DNA from 3 places in the Mesorhizobium sp. USDA 4413 genome. Region 1 is predicted to be linked to each of the others. Evidence: predicted binding sites of a transcription regulator. Region 1 holds the regulator's gene; each other region holds the start of a gene.
What was found. Region 1 encodes LexA, which represses DNA repair genes until DNA is damaged. Its sites were predicted from a motif close to TGTTCNNNNTGTGTTCNG; they were not measured.
Positions count from the first base shown of each region.

Region 2: the regulator LexA is predicted to act here: its motif matches at 3,456-3,473, upstream of ACVMIM_RS03345 (ImuA family protein).
Region 3: the regulator LexA is predicted to act here: its motif matches at 4,281-4,298, upstream of ACVMIM_RS04340 (DNA recombination protein RmuC).

Region 1 is NZ_JBVPRP010000001.1:4,411,285-4,417,073, forward strand. It holds gene ACVMIM_RS21540 (peptidyl-prolyl cis-trans isomerase) at 1-166, shown strand, start outside; gene trpD (anthranilate phosphoribosyltransferase) at 163-1,173, shown strand; gene trpC (indole-3-glycerol phosphate synthase TrpC) at 1,178-1,990, shown strand; gene moaC (cyclic pyranopterin monophosphate synthase MoaC) at 1,992-2,468, shown strand; gene ACVMIM_RS21560 (molybdopterin molybdotransferase MoeA) at 2,468-3,673, shown strand; gene lexA (transcriptional repressor LexA) at 3,790-4,530, shown strand; gene ACVMIM_RS21570 (ComEC/Rec2 family competence protein) at 4,524-5,789, opposite strand, start outside.
Region 2 is NZ_JBVPRP010000001.1:648,961-654,749, forward strand. It holds gene ACVMIM_RS03320 (HpcH/HpaI aldolase/citrate lyase family protein) at 1-416, shown strand, start outside; gene ACVMIM_RS03325 (DUF1737 domain-containing protein) at 500-706, shown strand; gene ACVMIM_RS03330 (metallopeptidase family protein) at 861-1,298, opposite strand; gene ACVMIM_RS03335 (HipA family kinase) at 1,619-2,305, shown strand; gene ACVMIM_RS03340 (DUF3037 domain-containing protein) at 2,302-3,096, shown strand; gene ACVMIM_RS03345 (ImuA family protein) at 3,495-4,550, shown strand; gene ACVMIM_RS03350 (DUF6504 family protein) at 4,492-5,789, shown strand, end outside.
Region 3 is NZ_JBVPRP010000001.1:858,457-864,245, reverse strand. It holds gene dapE (succinyl-diaminopimelate desuccinylase) at 1-711, shown strand, start outside; gene ACVMIM_RS04365 (transporter) at 714-1,319, shown strand; gene truA (tRNA pseudouridine(38-40) synthase TruA) at 1,316-2,104, opposite strand; gene ACVMIM_RS04355 (GNAT family N-acetyltransferase) at 2,200-2,706, opposite strand; gene fmt (methionyl-tRNA formyltransferase) at 2,703-3,638, opposite strand; gene def (peptide deformylase) at 3,697-4,227, opposite strand; gene ACVMIM_RS04340 (DNA recombination protein RmuC) at 4,332-5,585, shown strand; gene ACVMIM_RS04335 (threonine/serine dehydratase) at 5,754-5,789, shown strand, end outside.

The DNA of each region.
Region 1 (5,789 bases):
CTTCGAGCCGGCAGGCGCCGACGGCAGCGCGGTGCCGGAAGACGCGCAGAAATCCTTCGGCGCCGGCATGTCCGACGACCTGCTCGACCAGCTGGTGGCGCAGCTGCAATCGCAATATGACGTTCGCATCGACCCGAACGCCGTTTCGCAAGCACAGACACGATGAGCGCGCTGAAGACACACATAGCCAAGGTTGCCACCGGCAGCGCGCTTTCCTTCGAGGAAGCGCGCGAGGCGTTCGACATCATCATGTCGGGCGACGCGACGCCCGGCCAGATCGGCGGCTTCCTGATGGCGCTGCGCGTGCGCGGCGAGACCGTGAGCGAGATATCCGGCGCGGTGGCGACGATGCGCGCCAAGATGCTGCGTGTCGAGGCGCCGCACGGCGCCATCGACATCGTCGGCACCGGCGGCGACAATTCGCACTCGGTCAACATCTCGACCGCTTCGGCCTTCGTCATCGCCGCCGCCGGGGTGCCGGTCGCCAAGCATGGCAATCGCGGCCTGTCCTCGCTGACGGGCTCCGCCGATGTGCTGACGGCGCTGGGCGTCAAGATCGATGTCTCGCCGGAAATGATCGGCCGCTGCATCCACGAAGCCGGCGTCGGCTTCATGTTCGCGCCGGCGCATCATCCGGCGATGAAGCATGTCGGGCCGACCCGCGTCGAGCTCGGCACCCGCACCATCTTCAACCTGCTCGGGCCGTTGTCGAACCCGGCCGGCGTCAGCCGTCAGATGGTGGGCGTCTTCCTGCCGGAGTGGATCATGCCGGTGGCCGAGACGCTGAAGGCGCTGGGCGCCGATCACGCCTGGGTCGTCCATGGCGACGGCTATGACGAGATCACCACGACGGGCGAAACCCAGGTGGCGGAGCTTGCCGGCGGCGAGATCCGCAGCTTCACCCTGACGCCGGAAGCCGTCGGGTTGAAGCGGCACAGCAAGGAAGAGCTGCGCGGCGGCGACGCGGCCTACAACGCCAAGGAATTGCGCGATATGCTGGGCGGAGCGGCCGGCGCCTATCGCGACACGGTGCTGATGAATGCCGGCGCCGGGCTGGTCGTGGCCGGCAAGGTGACGACTTTGGCCGACGGCATCACGGCGGCGGCGCAAGCGATCGACAGCGGCCGCGCGCTCGGCGTGCTGGACAAGCTGGTCGAGATTTCGAACGGATAAGGCCTTGTCGGACATCCTGCGCAAGATCGAAGCCTACAAGCGCGAAGAGATCGCCGCGGCGAAGCTCGCCGTGCCGTTCGCCGAGATCAAGGCGAAAGCCAGGGACGCGGAGCCGCCGCGCGGCTTCCTCGCGGCACTGGAAGCCAAGCGCCGGGCCGGCGGTTTCGCGCTGATCGCCGAGATAAAGAAGGCCAGCCCTTCCAAGGGCCTGATCCGCGCCGATTTCGATCCACCGGCGCTCGCTAGGGCCTATCAGAAAGGTGGCGCAGCCTGTCTTTCGGTGCTGACCGATGCGCCGTCTTTCCAGGGCGCTCCGGAATTTCTGACCAATGCGCGCAAGGCGGTGTCTCTGCCCGCGTTGCGTAAGGATTTTCTGTTCGACCCTTATCAGGTCTACGAGGCCCGCGCCTGGGGCGCGGACGCCATCCTGATCATCATGGCAAGCGTTGACGATGCCCTGGCGAGCGAATTGGAAGCGACCGCGTTCGAACTCGGGATGGACGCGCTGATCGAGGTGCATGACGAGGCCGAAACGGAGCGCGCGCTAAAATTGTCGTCGCGGCTGATCGGAATCAACAACCGCAATTTGCGGACCTTCGAGACCAGGCTTGAGACTTCCGAGCGGGTGGCGCCGATGGTGCCGGGCGGCTACCTGCTGGTCAGCGAAAGCGGCATCTTCACCCACGACGACTGCCTCAGGATGCAGAAGACCGGCATCGGCGCCTTCCTGGTCGGCGAGAGCCTGATGCGGCAGGCGGATGTGGCCGCGGCGACCGAGCTTCTGCTGACAGGCAAGGCGGCGGCTGAGGCCATCTGAGATGGCCCTCACCCATCTCGACGCCAAGGGCGAAGCCAACATGGTCGATGTCGGCGACAAGGCCGAGACAACACGCACCGCGATCGCCGAAGGCTTTGTCTCGATGCAGCCGGAAACGCTGGAGATAATTCTCGCCGGCGACGCCAAGAAGGGCGATGTGCTGGGCACAGCGCGCATCGCCGGCATCATGGCCGCGAAGAAGACGCATGAGCTGATCCCGCTTTGCCATCCGCTGCTTCTCACCAAAGTGGCCGTCGAGATCGAGCCGGACCGCGCGCTACCCGGCCTCAGGATCACCGCGCTTGCCCGCGTCACCGGCAAGACCGGCGTGGAGATGGAGGCGCTGACCGCCGCTTCGGTCGCCTGCCTCACCATCTACGACATGGCCAAGGCGGCGGACCGTGGCATGGTGATTTCCGGTATCCGGCTGGTCGAAAAGACCGGCGGCAAGTCGGGCGACTACAAGGCGGGTGCCTGATGGCCCTCGTTCTAGTCGCCGAAGCGCTCGAACGCTTGCTCGACGGCGCAGCACCTTTGCCGGGCGAGAGCGTTCCGCTGGCGGACGTGGCCGGGCGGGTTCTCGCCGAACCGGTTGTGGCGCTGCGCACCCAGCCGCCCTTCAACGCCTCGGCGATGGACGGCTACGCCGTACGCTCCGCCGACGTTGCTTCTGCGCCGGCGCAACTGGAGGTCATAGGCATGGCGCCCGCCGGGCGCGGCTTTTCCGGGACTGTCGGCGAAGGCCAGGCGGTGCGCATCTTCACCGGCGCGCCGCTGCCTGAAGGCGCGGACACCATCGTCATCCAGGAAAACGTCCGCGATCTCGGCAACCGCCAGATCGAGGTGACGGAGCCGACGGCCGAAGCACGCAATGTGCGCCGCCGCGGGCTCGACTTCGTCCAGGGCGACGTGGTGCTCGAAAAGGGCCGCGTGCTCGACGCGGCGGCCCTTTCGCTTGCAGCCTCGGCCAACCATCCCGCCTTGAATGTCGTGCGCCGGCCGCTGGTCGCGATCATCGCCACCGGCGATGAACTGTTGCCGCCGGGCAGCGCGCTCGGCCCCGATCAGATCATTTCATCCAACGCCTATGGCGTCGCCGCCGCCGCCCAGTCGGTCGGCGCGCGTGCGCTCGATCTCGGCATCGCCGCCGATCGTAAGGAAGCGATCGCGGCGCTGGTCCGGAAAGCAGTCGAGGCGAACGCCGATGTCATCGTCACGCTCGGCGGCGCCTCGGTCGGTGACCACGACCTGATCCATGACGTGCTGACCAGTGAAGGCATGCGGCTCGACTTCTGGAAGATCGCCATGCGCCCCGGCAAACCGCTGATGTTCGGCCGGCTTGGCAATGTCCGCTGCATCGGCCTGCCCGGCAACCCGGTGGCCAGCATCGTCTGCTCGCAGCTGTTCCTTAAGCCGCTGCTTGCCAGGCTCGGCGGCCGCGACCACAGGCAGGAGCTGCGAACGGCCCGGCTGGGCGCAGCGATGCAGGCCAACGATCTCAGGCAGGACTATGTGCGCGCCGTCATACGCGAGGACGCCGGCACGCTCGTCGCGACCCCGTTCGGCATCCAGGACTCCTCGATGCTCAGAACGCTCGCCGACGCCAACGGCCTGATCGTGCGCGAGCCCTTCGCGCCGGCAGCCGAGACCGGCGCCGAATGCAGCGTTCTGATGTTACGCTGAACAAATCGTCAACGAGTTCACTAAACTTTAAACGGTTGCGGAACACAACTGGAACAGATAGTGTTTGTTCTGGGTTTGTTTTTCTGATTCTGGTTTCAGAACCCGTGGGGGCCGCCATGCTGACGCGCAAACAACATGAACTTCTGATGTTCATCCACGAAAGGCTGAAGGAAAGCGGGATTCCGCCGTCTTTCGACGAGATGAAGGAAGCGCTCGACCTCGCCTCCAAGTCCGGCATCCACCGGCTGATCACGGCGCTGGAGGAACGCGGTTTCATTCGCCGGCTGCCGAACCGGGCGCGGGCGCTGGAAGTGCTGCGCCTGCCCGACTCGATCGCACCCGGCCTCAATGCGGCGAAGAAGTTTTCGCCAAGCGTCATCCAGGGCAGCCTGGGTCAGAACAATCTCAGCCGTCAGGTCAAGCCGGCTGCGCCCTCGCGCGCCCCGACGCCAAGCAACGACGACGATGCCGGCTCGGCCGTATCCATTCCGGTGATGGGCCGCATCGCCGCCGGTGTCCCGATCGACGCCATCCAGCACCAGACGCATTCGATCACGGTGCCGCCGGACATGATCGCCGGCGGCGAGCATTATGCGCTGGAGGTCAAAGGCGACTCGATGATCGAGGCCGGCATCTTCGACGGCGACACGGTCATCATCCGCAACGCCAACACGGCAAGCCCGGGCGAGATCGTGGTGGCGCTGGTCGATGATGAGGAAGCGACGCTCAAGCGCTTCCGCCGCAAGGGTGCCTCGATCGCGCTGGAAGCTGCCAACCCGGCCTACGAGACCCGCATCTTCGGACCGGATCGGGTGAAGGTGCAGGGCAAGCTCGTCGGGTTGATCCGCCGCTACTGATCCGGTTGCGAAGGTTTCGCATCCGTCCGCTGAGGCTTTTGATAAGGCGGCAGTCCTCTCGCCTCGCGGGTATACTTGCGCTGTTCGTGCCAAGGCCGGTACGGCTGCTCGACAGCATATTGGATGGCCGGTCGCGCGGTTGCCGATTGGGGATCGAAGAAGACGGCGGCGCTGCCGTCGCGCGCCAACTGCCGCTTGGTGACGACGAGCACGCGCGGATCGCGGCAGGGATTGTAGGCGGTGGCGTCGTTGATGACGACGAGGTCGGCAAAGCCGCAGGCCGGCCGGGCGCTGTCGCGGGTTTCAGCGAGTGCGACGATGGCGCCGGACGGATGCCGGCCGATGCAAAGATCACCCGTGCAGTAGAAGGGCGAGCCGGGCGGCAGATCGACGGGATCGACGATGTCCAGCGCATCTTTGGCGAACGTCTCCGGCGGCACGATTTCCTCGGCTTTCAGCGCCCGTTTCCAATTGTCGGTGGTGAACTCGTTGGCGCGTGCGCGACTGACGGCAAGCTCGCCACCGCCGATCGGCATCGCCACCAGATGCGCGTCCTCGGAAATGAGCACATCCGGCGTGCGGACATGCGGAATGGCCAGCAGCGCGGCAAGCGCGAAGGGAACGGCGGCAAGCCTCAGCCAGGTTGTGGCCATTGTCGCAATGACCAGCGCAATCGTCGCCAGCAGCACCGACTGGATCGAGATCAGCCCGACGGCGTCGACCGGTGAGCGTTCGGAGATCCATGCCGAAATGGCGATCATCGCCGTCAGTCCCTTGCCCATCACAAAGAGGAACGGGCCGTCGAAACCGAAGGGCATGGCCAGCGCGCTCAACACGGCAAACGGCATGACGATCAGTGACACGATCGGCATGACCGCCAGATTGGCGAGCAGACTGAGCGGCGACACGCGCTGGAAATGCCAAATCGCAAACAGCAATGTCGCGCTGCCCGCGATGAGCGACGTCACGGCGGCGCCGCCCACTCCAACCGCCAGTTTTCGCGACAGGAATCCCAGGAATGAACGCTTTGCCGGCGGCGCGATCGTTTTGCCGGCGCGATAGTCGGCAAAGCCGGCATAGGCGCCGACCAGGGCGGCGGTGGCGGCGAAGGACATCTGGAAACTCGGGCCGACCACCTCGTGCGGCGAGACGAGGATCACGGCGATTGCCGAGATCGCCAGGTTGCGCATCGTGAGCGCCGCACGGTCGAAGAGCACGGCGGCAAGCATCACGGCGAGCATGATGAAGCTTCGCTCGGC
Region 2 (5,789 bases), 3.8 Mb from region 1:
CCGGAACGAACGATCTGGTGAAGGCGACCGGCATCCTGGCGACGCCCGACCGGCGCTATCTGACGCCTTGGCTGATGCAGCTGGTGCTTGCGGCGCGCGCCGGCGGTCTCGACGTCATCGACGGCGTCGCCAATGATTTCCGCGACCTCGACGGCTTTGCCCGTGAGTGCGCCGAGGCTGCGGCCATGGGTTTCGACGGCAAGTCGCTGATCCATCCGGCCCAGATCGAGCCGGCGAACCGCGCCTTTTCGCCGTCGGCGGAAGCGTTGGCCAGGGCCCGCGCGATCCGGGATGCGTTCGCGCGGCCCGAAAATGCCGGCAAGGGCGTGATTGCGCTGGACGGCCGCATGATCGAGCGGCTGCATCTGGCGGAAGCCGAGAAACTTCTGGCGAAGGCCGCGATCATCGGCGCATGATGCCGGGCGAGATTTTTCAGACCCGGCTTTTCGCGCAATCAAGACAGATCAGGCACGGCAGATAGGCACGACAGGATAAATCCATGAAACTCTACCGCTTCCTCACCGGCCCGGACGACGCCACCTTCTGCCACAAGGTGACGGCGGCGCTGAACAAGGGCTGGCACCTGTTCGGCTCGCCGACCTACGCCTATGACAGGACGACCAAGTCGATGCGCTGCGGCCAGGCCGTGGTGAAGGATGTCGAAGGCCAGGACTACACGCCGGACACCAAGCTGAGCGATTGGTAGGGAAAGCGCTTAGAGACTGTTTCGAAATTCGCTCTGGCGAGTCATATGGTGGTGGTTTGAGAACCGGAGCGGAGCGGACATTTAGGTCCGTGAGCATCGGAAGCGCAGAAAGCGCCGCCAGATGGCCGCCGGAGTAGAATTTCCAAACAGTCTCTCAGCCCGGCGCCACCTGCTCGGCCGCCTCCTCGATCCGCTCCATGTCGTCGTCCGACAGGCCGAAATGGTGGCCGATCTCGTGGATCAGCACATGGGTGACGATGTCGCCCAGCGTCTCTTCGTTCTCGGCCCAGTAGTCGAGGATGGCGCGGCGGTAGAGCGTGACGCGGTTCGGGCCCTCGCCGGTCTGCGGGTTCCAGCGCTCGGCGATGCCGCGTCCCTCGAACAGGCCGAGCAGGTCGAAGGGGGTCTCCAGCGACAGGTCGTCCATGATCTCGTCGGTCGGGAAATCGGCGATCTGGATGACGATCTCGCCGGTGAGCTTGCGGAACTCTTCCGGCAGATGGGCGTAGGTCTCCAGCGCCAGAAGCTCCATCTCGTCCATCGACGGCGAGAGCTGATCGTGCCAGGTGCGTGTCTTATAGATGCGGGCCATGAGCTTTCCTTTGATCCCGGCATATAGGCTTTCGCGTCGATAGAGGCAAATGAGCCGGCTGGCGGCCCGCTTTCAGGGTAAAAGACGAAGGAATAAATTCCGCATATTATACTTCGCGTACCCAAAGCTCGATTCCGTTTGCGATGCGATGTATGCAACTCCGAATTGGGATCGGGTGGGGGCACATGGCTCTTGCGTGTGGGGCGGTATGTCAGCCGGCGGAGGTGCGTCGGGAAATAGAGTCGTTTGGCTCAAGCACAAGCCCGATCCGGGTGGACACAGATGCGGGCGAAGGGTTTCTCAAATCTCTGGGAAATCCGATGGGTTCCGCGATACTCGTTTCTGAACTGGTGGCGGGAGAATTGGCTTCTTGGATTGGCCTCAAGGTGCCGCCGTTTGCCATAGTGAACGACTGCCAGATTGACCTGATCATGCAAAGGAATGGGGCGCAAATGGCGCCACCTTTGTTCTTTTCGAGCGCGGTTGACGGAACTCCGCATGACGGCGGAGACACCTTTTTGTCTCGTCTTCGGGAACCTGGGGATGTGGCGTTGCTCGTCATCTTCGATACGTGGGTCCGGAATTGGGACCGGTATTTTGATGGACAGGACAACGCCGACAATCTGCTCTATGTGAAGGCAGAGGGGCGTCGCAAATACGATCTTGTCCCCATCGATCACTCAAGCTGCTTCATCGGGAACGACGTTGATTTTCCGATTGGCCCAGCCCCCGAAGCGTGGGTTGTAGACCCCAATGTCTATGGCAAGTTCCCCGCCTTCGATCCATATATCGATGCAAAGTCGGTCAGGCGCGCCGTCGAGAGGCTGTCTCAATTAAAGCGCGATTTCGTGGTCGAAGTCGTTAATTCTGTTCCTGCACAATGGGGCTTCGGACCCAATGCCGCGCTCTCGCTGATCGATTTGATTTGTGGGCGCGCGGAATATGTGGTGAACACGATCGCAGGGCGATTGGTGGATGAACCGGAAATCCCGGGGTTGGTAAAATGATCCGAGAGTCTCAAGGCTATTTTTCGCTCGTTCAATACTCAGAGTTCCCGGAGCGGGCTGAGTTTGTGAACATTGGCGTTATCGTATTCGCCCACGGCTCGGTGTTCGTGAAGTTTAGCCATCGCCCACGCCGCGCGGAACAGGCGTTCAAGATCCATCTCGGAAACCATTTTCAGCACCTGAAAGAATCGATGGAAGATCGGTTGCGGTATGAATTTGGCAATGGCTGGGACAGAGAGAAAATCGAGAAATTCATAGCGCTCAGGTCCGGGAAGGTCCGCCTGTCTCCAATTCGATCTGTGTTGGTTAAGGACCCCGATCAGCTTGTCGGGGAGTTGTTTGAAAAGCTGGTTGGCGAGGTTCCCAGTTCCCCGCGCGGGCAAAGGTTGTCGACTAAACTGGCGCAAGCCTTTCGCTCCAACGGCGTTGAGGACTTCCTCGTAAAGCCCGATCCTATCCATCTTTCTGGAGGCGTAAAAATTGAAGTTCCCTTTGCCTATCAGAATGGAGCCTTCAATCTGATCGACGCCGTGTCGCTTGCGGGTGACCCGGACAAAGCGCTCAACCGCGCCAGCCCACACATGATAGAAGGCGAACTTCTTTACCAAGAAACCGCCCTTGATCGACCTGCCCGGTTAGTGGTGGTCGGAGACGATGCTCAGGTGCAGGATGCGGGATTTGTCAACATGATTGCCGACCAAATGGAACGCCACCATGTCCGGTTCTATACCCTAAACGAGATAGAGCCGCTGGTTACGGATATCCGCCAGAACTACGTCCTCCATCGCTAATTCCGCGTTCGGCGCCCTACGATTTGTTCATCACAGCTTCGAACGCCTTCCCACTGTCGTCCTCTTGAAGCTCCCGAGCGGTCTGCTTAAACCGCTCGGGTTGCTCTTTCTGACGAAGTGGCTTTGCCATTTTCCGGGCGGTATTTGGAAGGACGCCAGACGCCATAGCTCACCTTGCGTTAGTCGTTTCATAAGTGGGACGCTTCTTGATTTACGGACGGCCATGACGATGTTTAGACGACTCCGGATTGGCCTTCTTGCCCAATTGGGCTCGTCGGCGTCTACAGTCAGACCGTTGCCCCCAAGGAATAAATTCCTTGCGAGTCTGCTTGACTCTTCCGGACGCCTCTGGAATCTATAAGAACATAACAGGAACAATGCTGCCGGAAGTGAACGTCATGGCGATGAGCGCCGTGGCGCGGGACACTATTTTTGCCCTGCGCCGCCAGATCGCGAAGATCGAAGGAACGCTGCCCGAGCGCCTGCAGGCGCCGGCGCCCGGCGCGCCTGGAGCAATTCCAGGAAAAGTGCGAAGCGGTTTTCCGTCCGGAATTGCGGAAAATCAAATATCCAACAATGCCGGCGGAACGGACATGACACTTGTCCGGCGCGGCCTTGCCGTGGCTTCGGCGGACGCCTTCCTGCACACCGGCATCGATCGCCTCGACACCGCCCTCGGCGGCGGTCTGCCCAAGGCGGCGCTCAGCGAGATCCATGGCCTGGAGACCCGCGCTGCCGGTGCCGTCGCCGGCTTCGCGCTGTCGCTCGTAAGCCTGATCCTCAAGGAAAAGCAGGGCCTGCCGATCCTGTGGGTCGGCACGGCGGAAATCTTCCACGAGGCCGGCCTTCCCTATGCCAAGGGCCTTCACGCTTTGTTCGGTATCGAGCCGGAGCAATTGCTGTTTTCCGAGGCGCCGAAGCTGCTGGACGCGCTGTGGATCGCCGAGGAGGCTGCCCGCATGACGGCCTTCGCCGCCGTCATCCTCGAGATCCGCGGCAGCCCGCGGCTTCTCGACCTCACCGCCACGCGCCGGCTGCACGCGCGGGCTCAAAGCGCCAACCGTCCCGTATTGTTGCTGCGCCAGGCCGGCGCGGCCGAACCCACCGCAGCCCCGGTGCGCCTCATCGTCTCGGCAGCACCTTCGGCAAGCCGCGAGACCGTCGCCGGGCCGCTCGCCGGCTCGATCGGCCGCCCCGCCTTCACCATCGATATCGGCAAGAGCCGCACGGCCCTGCCCGGACAATTCACACTGGAGTGGAACCCCGATGAGCACGCTTTTACAGAAAGAACAGAGAATTCTGTCGCTGTGGTTCCCACATCTCAGCGCGGAGCGGATCCTACGCCAGCGTCTGGGGCGGTCCTGGCGTTCCCGGCCGTCGCATCATCTGCCTCTGGTGATCAGCCACCGCGACAACAACACCCAGCGCATCGCAGCCCTCGACGAGCGGGCTGAGGCGCTGAAGCTGAAGCGCGGCATGGGCATTGCCGATGCCCGGGCCATGCATCCTTCGATCGACGTGGTGGAGGCGGACGCGGAAGCCGACCGCCGCCTGCTCGAGGGCCTTGCCGACTGGTGCGACCGCTACACGCCGCTGGTGGCGATCGATGGCGAGGACGGGCTGTTCCTCGACGTCACCGGCTGCACGCATCTCTTCGGCGGCGAGCGCGCCATGCAGGACGAGATCCTCACCCGCTTCTTCCAGCAGGGCTTCGATGTCCGCGCTGGCCTCGCCTCGACGCCGGGCGCCGCCTGGGCGGCGGCGCGCTTCCATGGCGACCGCATCGTGGCCGGCGGCGAGGAGGAGGCGCTGCTTTCGCCCCTGCCGCTTTCGGCGCTGCGCATCGCGCCGGAGACCCGTACCGGCCTGGAAAGTGTGGGCCTGCGCACCGCCGGCGCGGTGATGGCAGCACCCCGCGCGCCGCTCGCCCGCCGCTTCGGCGCCACCTTGCTTCTGCGTCTCGACCAGGCGCTCGGCCGCCTCGACGAGGCCGTGTCGCCGCGCCTTCCCGTCGCGCCGCTCTCGGTCGAGCGCCACCTTGCCGAGCCGGTCGTGCTCACCGACGACATCGAGCGGCTGGTAAGCCGGCTGGCGATCGCCTTGAAGACCGATCTCGAACGGCGCGGCGAAGGCGCGCGGACACTGGCGCTGCTTCTCTTCCGCGTCGACGGCGCCGTCAGCCGCATCGCTGTCGGCACCTCGCGCCCGATGCGCGAGCCGCGGCTGATCCAAAGATTGTTCCATGAGCGGCTGACCGCATTGGAGCAGACCATCGACGCCGGTTTCGGCTTCGACCTTGTGCGGCTGTCCGTGCTGTCGGTCGCCGCCTTCGATTTGGCTCAGGGCGACCTCACCGGCGAGGTGGCCGACGATGATGCCGACATCGCGCTCTTCGCCGACCGCGTCCGCGCCCGCCTCGGCGAGACCGCCGTTCTGAAGCCGTTGATTGTCGAGAGCCATCTGCCGGAACGCGCCGTTAAAACCGTGCCTTTCGCCGAAGCGCCGCAAAGGCGCGCGCCGGCAGCTGGCCGGGCAGTGGCGCCCCGAACGGCGCCGCCGATGACGGTCTATCCGCCGGAGCGGCCGGTGCGCCTGTTCCGCTCGCCCGAGCCGATCGAGGTGCCGGCGACCGAGATCCCGGAGGGACCGCCGATGAATTTCCGCTGGCGCCGCGCGCTCTATCGCGTCGCCCG
Region 3 (5,789 bases), 3.6 Mb from region 1:
GATGGCTCGATCGTCGGCGAGCCGACCAATCCGGACACGCTCGGCGATATGATCAAGATCGGCCGGCGCGGCTCGCTGTCGGGCAGCGTGACCGTGAATGGGCGCCAGGGCCATGTCGCCTATCCGCAGCTTGCCGACAACCCGGTTCGCGGGCTGATGAGCCTCGTCGACGCGCTGCTCCATCCGGTGTTCGACAAGGGAACGAAGGATTTCCAGCCGACCAACGTCGAAGTGACGTCGATCGATGTCGGCAACCCGGCGACCAACGTCATCCCGGCCAAGGCGACGGCCATTTTCAACATCCGCTTCAACGACAGCTGGGACGCCGAATCGGTCCAGGCCGAGATCCACAACCGGCTCGACCAGGCAGCGGGCCGCAAGAAATACCGGCCGGGCAAGAAGACGCCGGTCGACTACGAGCTTGTCTGGCGCGACCGGCCGAGCCATGTCTTCCTGACCCGCGACGACAGGCTGATCGATACGCTGAGCGGCTCGGTCAGAGCCGTGGTAGGCAAGACGCCGGCGCTCTCCACCTCCGGCGGCACCTCGGACGCTCGCTTCATCAAGGATTATTGCCCGGTGGTCGAGTTCGGCCTGGTCGGCAAGACCATGCATATGGTGGACGAGCGCGCCGCCCTTGCCGATCTCGAGACGCTGACGCAAATCTACGAACGCTTCATCGAAGACTGGTTCGGACAAGGCCTCGCGTAACCATGTTGTCGGCAGACGAAACCTACGCCTCGCTTGCGGGCGCCTGGCGGCTGATGTTCGGCAAGGCCGACGGGTTGCGCCTGCTCGACCTTTCGGCGGACGGTTTCTGGAATTCCTTCTTCGCCATCGTCGTGGCGGCGCCGGCGCTGATCGTCGGCTGGGTCGGAATCGCCAACGAGATCGGCGACCCGGACGCCTTCGCCGGACGCCTCGGCATGCTGATCCGGCTGGCGACCGTCGATCTCGGCTCCTGGGTGCTGCCGCTGGTGGCGCTGGCGCTGGTCGCGCCGCGTGCCGGCATCGGCGGCCGTTTCGTCCACTATGTCGTCGCGTCCAACTGGACGTCGGCGATCATCGCCTGGCTGATGCTGCCCTCGGCGCTGCTCAGGCTTTTCCTCCCCTCAAGCAGCGAGGTCGCCAGCCTGTTGTCGCTGGTTCTGTTCGCCCTGTCGATGGTGCTCACCTGGCGCATGACCAACACAACCATCGGCAAAGGCCCCGCTGTAGGCACGGCCGTGTTCGTCGGCATGTTCGTTGCCTCGCTGCTCGTCCTGTTCGGCCTGCAGGCGCTGCTCGGCATCGACATACCGGACAGCACGACCGGTTAGGTATCGGTGTCCCTGGTCATGGCGGATTTGCCGGACGCTTCCGGATAATCGACCCCAACGAGAAACAGTCCATCCGGCGGGGCCACCTGGCCGCAGGCGGCGCGGTCGCGCGCTTCGAGCGCCGCCTTGAGATCGGCGGCGTCCCAGGAGCCGTCACCGACGCGCCTCAGCGAGCCGACCATCGAACGCACCTGGTTGTGCAGGAAGGAGCGCGCCGAACTGCGCACCTCGATAAAGTCGCCATTGCGGCCGACGTCGAGTCGGTCGAGCGTGCGGACGGGGCTCTCGGCCTGGCACTGGGTGGAGCGGAAGGTAGTGAAGTCATGCTTTCCGAGCAGTATTTTGGCCGCCTCATGCATGGCCTCCGCGTCGAGCCGCTTCGGGACCCACCAGACCTTGCCTTTTTCCAGCGCCGCCGGCCCCCGGCGGTTGAGGATGCGATAGAGGTAATGGCGGCCGGTGGCGGAAAAGCGCGCGTCGAAATCGTCCGCGACAACCACCGCCTTGAGGATGGCGACGCGTGCCCCGGCCGCCTGCAGATGAGCATTGACCGCGTCGCGCACCTTGTCGCCCGCCCACGCTTTGGCGAGATCGACATGGGCCACCTGGGCGGTGGCATGCACGCCCGCATCGGTGCGGCCGGCGGCCCGTATTCTAACGTCTTCGCCGCAGAACTTCCCGATCGCCTGCTCGATCGCCTGCTGCACCGAAGGCTGGTCGGCCTGATGCTGCCAGCCGGCGAATTGGCTGCCGTCATATTCGATATCGAGCCGAAAACGCGGCATGTTCAGACAATTACCGATGTCTGAGACGAGACCTTGTTTTCTCGGTGGAGCATGATCTTACCCGAAAACCGGTTCCCACTTTTCGGGATCATGCTCTAAGCGGCCAAAGCGGTGAAAGCCGAAGCGTAGACCAGTCTGCCGGTCTCGGGCGCGTCGCTCCAGGCCAAAGCCTGCAGCGCTTCGCCCTGATACTCGCTCTCGAAACCAGCAGCACGGGCATGGGTATAACCGAAGCGGCCGTAATAGGTCGGGTCGCCCAGAACCACGGCCAGCGCCTCGCCGGCTTCCTTGAGCCGTACATGCGCCTCGCGGATCAGCGCGCCGCCGATGCCAGTGCCGTGGAAGGAGGGTTCGACCGCCAGCGGCGCCAGCGCGACGGCCGCGAAACGCTTGCCGCCATTCTGCACGTAAAGCCTGGAAAACAGGATATGGCCGACAACCTGGCCGTCTTCTTCGGCAACCAGCTCGACGACGGCGTCGCCGCCGGTGACCAGCGCGTCGACCAGGCCGGCTTCCGCCTGCTGGCCAAAGGCATGCTCTTCGACGAGACGGATCGCCTCGCGATCCCGCGGCGTCGCCGCGCGTATCGACATCATGCTCATGTGAGTTTCATTCCTTTTGCGATCTTGGCTCCGCGCAAGAACTCCTGCGCGGCGGCAGGCCTTCCGCCCGCCCGTTGAACTTCGACCAGTCTGACCGCGCCCGATCCGCAGGCGACCGTCAGCCGGTCATCGAGAATTCCTCCCGACTCGCCGACGCCATCCGAGAGCGTCGAGCGAAGCAGTTTCAGCCGCTCCATGCGGCCGCCAATTTCGACCTCGCACCACGCGCCCGGGAAGGGCGAGAGGCCGCGAATGTGATTGTGGACTTCGCCAGAAGGCCGCGTCCAGTCTACGCGTGTCTCCGATTTATCGATCTTTCGGGCGTAGGTCACCCCTTCCGCCGCCTGCGGGGTAAATGTCAGACAATTTATCCCCAACTGCGCGAGCGCCTCAACCATCAACGAAGCGCCCTGAGCCATCAGGAGGTCATGCAATTCGCCGGCCGTCATATCGGGTGCGATGGCGCATTTTTCAACCATCGCCACCGGTCCGGTGTCCAGGCCCTCTTCCATCTTCATGACCATCATGCCGGTCCAGGCATCGCCGGCCATGATGGCGCGTTGGATGGGAGCAGCACCACGCCAGCGTGGCAAAAGCGAGGCATGGCCGTTGAGGCAGCCGAGCCTAGGGGCGTCCAAGATGGCTTTCGGCAACAACAGGCCATAAGCGACGACGACCGCGACATCGGCGTGCAAGCCAGCAAAAGCCTGCTGCTCGGCCTCGCCCTTTAGCGATGAGGGCGTGCGCACTTCGAGCCCCAGCCGTTCGGCTTCGCGCTGCACCGGGGATGGCGTCAATTCCAGACCGCGCCGGCCCGCGGCGCGCGGCGGCTGGGTGTAGACGGCCGCGATCTCGTGACCGGCCCCGGCGATGGCGCGCAGCGTCGGCACGGAAAAATCCGGCGTGCCCATGAAGATGACGCGAAGCGGCATGAGGTGCTGCGATCCTGTTTTGCGCCAGGCTCGGGTGCTCGCGCGGCCGAAGAGGCCCCTAGCCCACCATCTTGCCCGGCGCCTTGTCCCTGGCGAGCTTCTTGAACTTTCGCACCACCATGTCGCGCTTGAGCTTCGAGATGTGATCGATGAACAGCACGCCGTTCAAATGGTCGATCTCGTGCTGCAGGCAGGTGGCCATCAGGCCTTCCGCCTGCATCTCCTGCAATTTGCCGTCGCGGTCGAGATATTTCACCCGCACGGAAGCCGGTCGCTCGACCTCGGCATAATAGTCCGGGATCGACAGGCAGCCTTCCTCATAGACCGAACGCTGGTCGGCGCTTTCAAGGATTTCCGGGTTGATGAAGACATGCGGCTCCGGCGGCTCGCCCTCCTTGGCGAGGTCGATGACCAACAGACGTCGCGGCACGCCGACCTGGATCGCCGCAAGGCCGATGCCCGGCGCGTCATACATGGTCTCCAGCATGTCGTCGGCGAGCTTGCGCAAATCGGCGTCGACGCGCTCGACCGGCTTGGAAACCTGGCGCAGGACGGGATCGGGAAGGATGATGAGCGGCTTGATCGACATGGCGTCTCACCTAAGACCTCGCTTGAGAAGCGTCAACCGGGGCAGCTTTGGCCTGTTCACGTTTTGATCTGTGCCAGACGGCCGAATCGGTTATGCTGCCTCTCATGAACGACATGACCTCCATCCTTTCGCAACCGGTCGCGCGGCTCGGCGCCTCTACGCTCACGCTCGGCCAAGCGCTCGCTTTCACCCTCGTCCTGTTCGTCGTTCTTTTCGCGGCGCTGGTCATCGCCCTGTGGCGCGCGGCCAAGGCGCGGGCGGTTGCCGCGGCGGAAGCCGCCGACCATGCCCGCGACACCGAGGCGCGCATTGCCGACGTGCTGCAGGCGCAGGTCGAGATGCAGGGCCGAATGGGGGCCATCGCCGAGGTGTTCGGGGCGCGGCAGGCCGAGCTTACCCAGTCGCTCGGACAGCGGCTCGACGCCATGACCGGACGCCTCGGTCAGACCATGGCCGAGCAGACCAAGTCGACACATGAGAGCCTCGCCAAGCTGCAGGAGCGGCTGGCGGTGATCGATACCGCGCAAGGCAACATCCAGTCCTTGGCCGGCCAGGTCGTGCAGCTGCAGGCGATCCTCTCAAACAAGCAGACGCGCGGCGCCTTCGGCCAGTCGCGCATGGAGGCGATCGTCGCCGACGGCCTGCCGCACGGCGCCTATGAGTTCCAGGCGAGCCTCTCCAACGGCAGCCGGCCCGACTGCCTGGTGCGGATGCCGAACGGCGCGCCGATGCTCGCCATCGACGCCAAGTTCCCGCTGGAGGCGTGGAACGCCATCCGCGCCGCCGAGGGCGCCGACATGCAGAAGGTTGCGGCGCAGGCATTCCGGCGCGACATCGAGGTGCATATCCGCGATATCGCCGAAAAATACCTGATCCAAGGCGAGACCCAGGACACGGCCTTCATGTTCGTGCCGTCCGAATCGGTGTTCGCCGAGATCCACGAGAATTTCGAGGCGGTGGTGCAGAAGGCGCATCGCGCCCGGGTCGTCATCGTCTCGCCGTCGCTGCTGATGCTGTCGATCCAGGTGATCCAGGCGATCCTCAAGGACGCGCGCATGCGCGAGCAGGCGCATCTGATCCAGGGCGAGGTCATCCGGCTGATGGAGGATGTGGCACGCGTCGACGAGCGGGTGCGCCGGCTGCAGACGCATTTCGGCCAGGCGGCGCGGGACATAGACGACATCCTGGTCTCGACATCCAAGGTGACCAAACGCGGCCAGAAGATCGAGGCGCTGGAATTCGCCGAAGGCGAAACCGAGGCGCCGCGCGGCGGTCCCGCCAAGGCGGAAGCCGGCGCGCGCGTGGCCGATTCAAAGACCGGTCAGCTCAGACTGCGGGTCGTCGAAGGCGACGAGTAGCCGGTTAAGCGCCAGAAAAAGGCAGGTCTTCGCTTCCGTCGCCCTGGGCGAAAGTAATGGCCGCCGGCGCCGCCATCGCCAACCTTGTCTCCATGACATTTTTTCGTTGGCGCGTTGCGGTCTTTTGCGTGCACCATGGGCGATCCCATTCTCGCAAGACCGTCGCCCATGACCACACTGCCCGGCATCCTAGACATCCGCGCC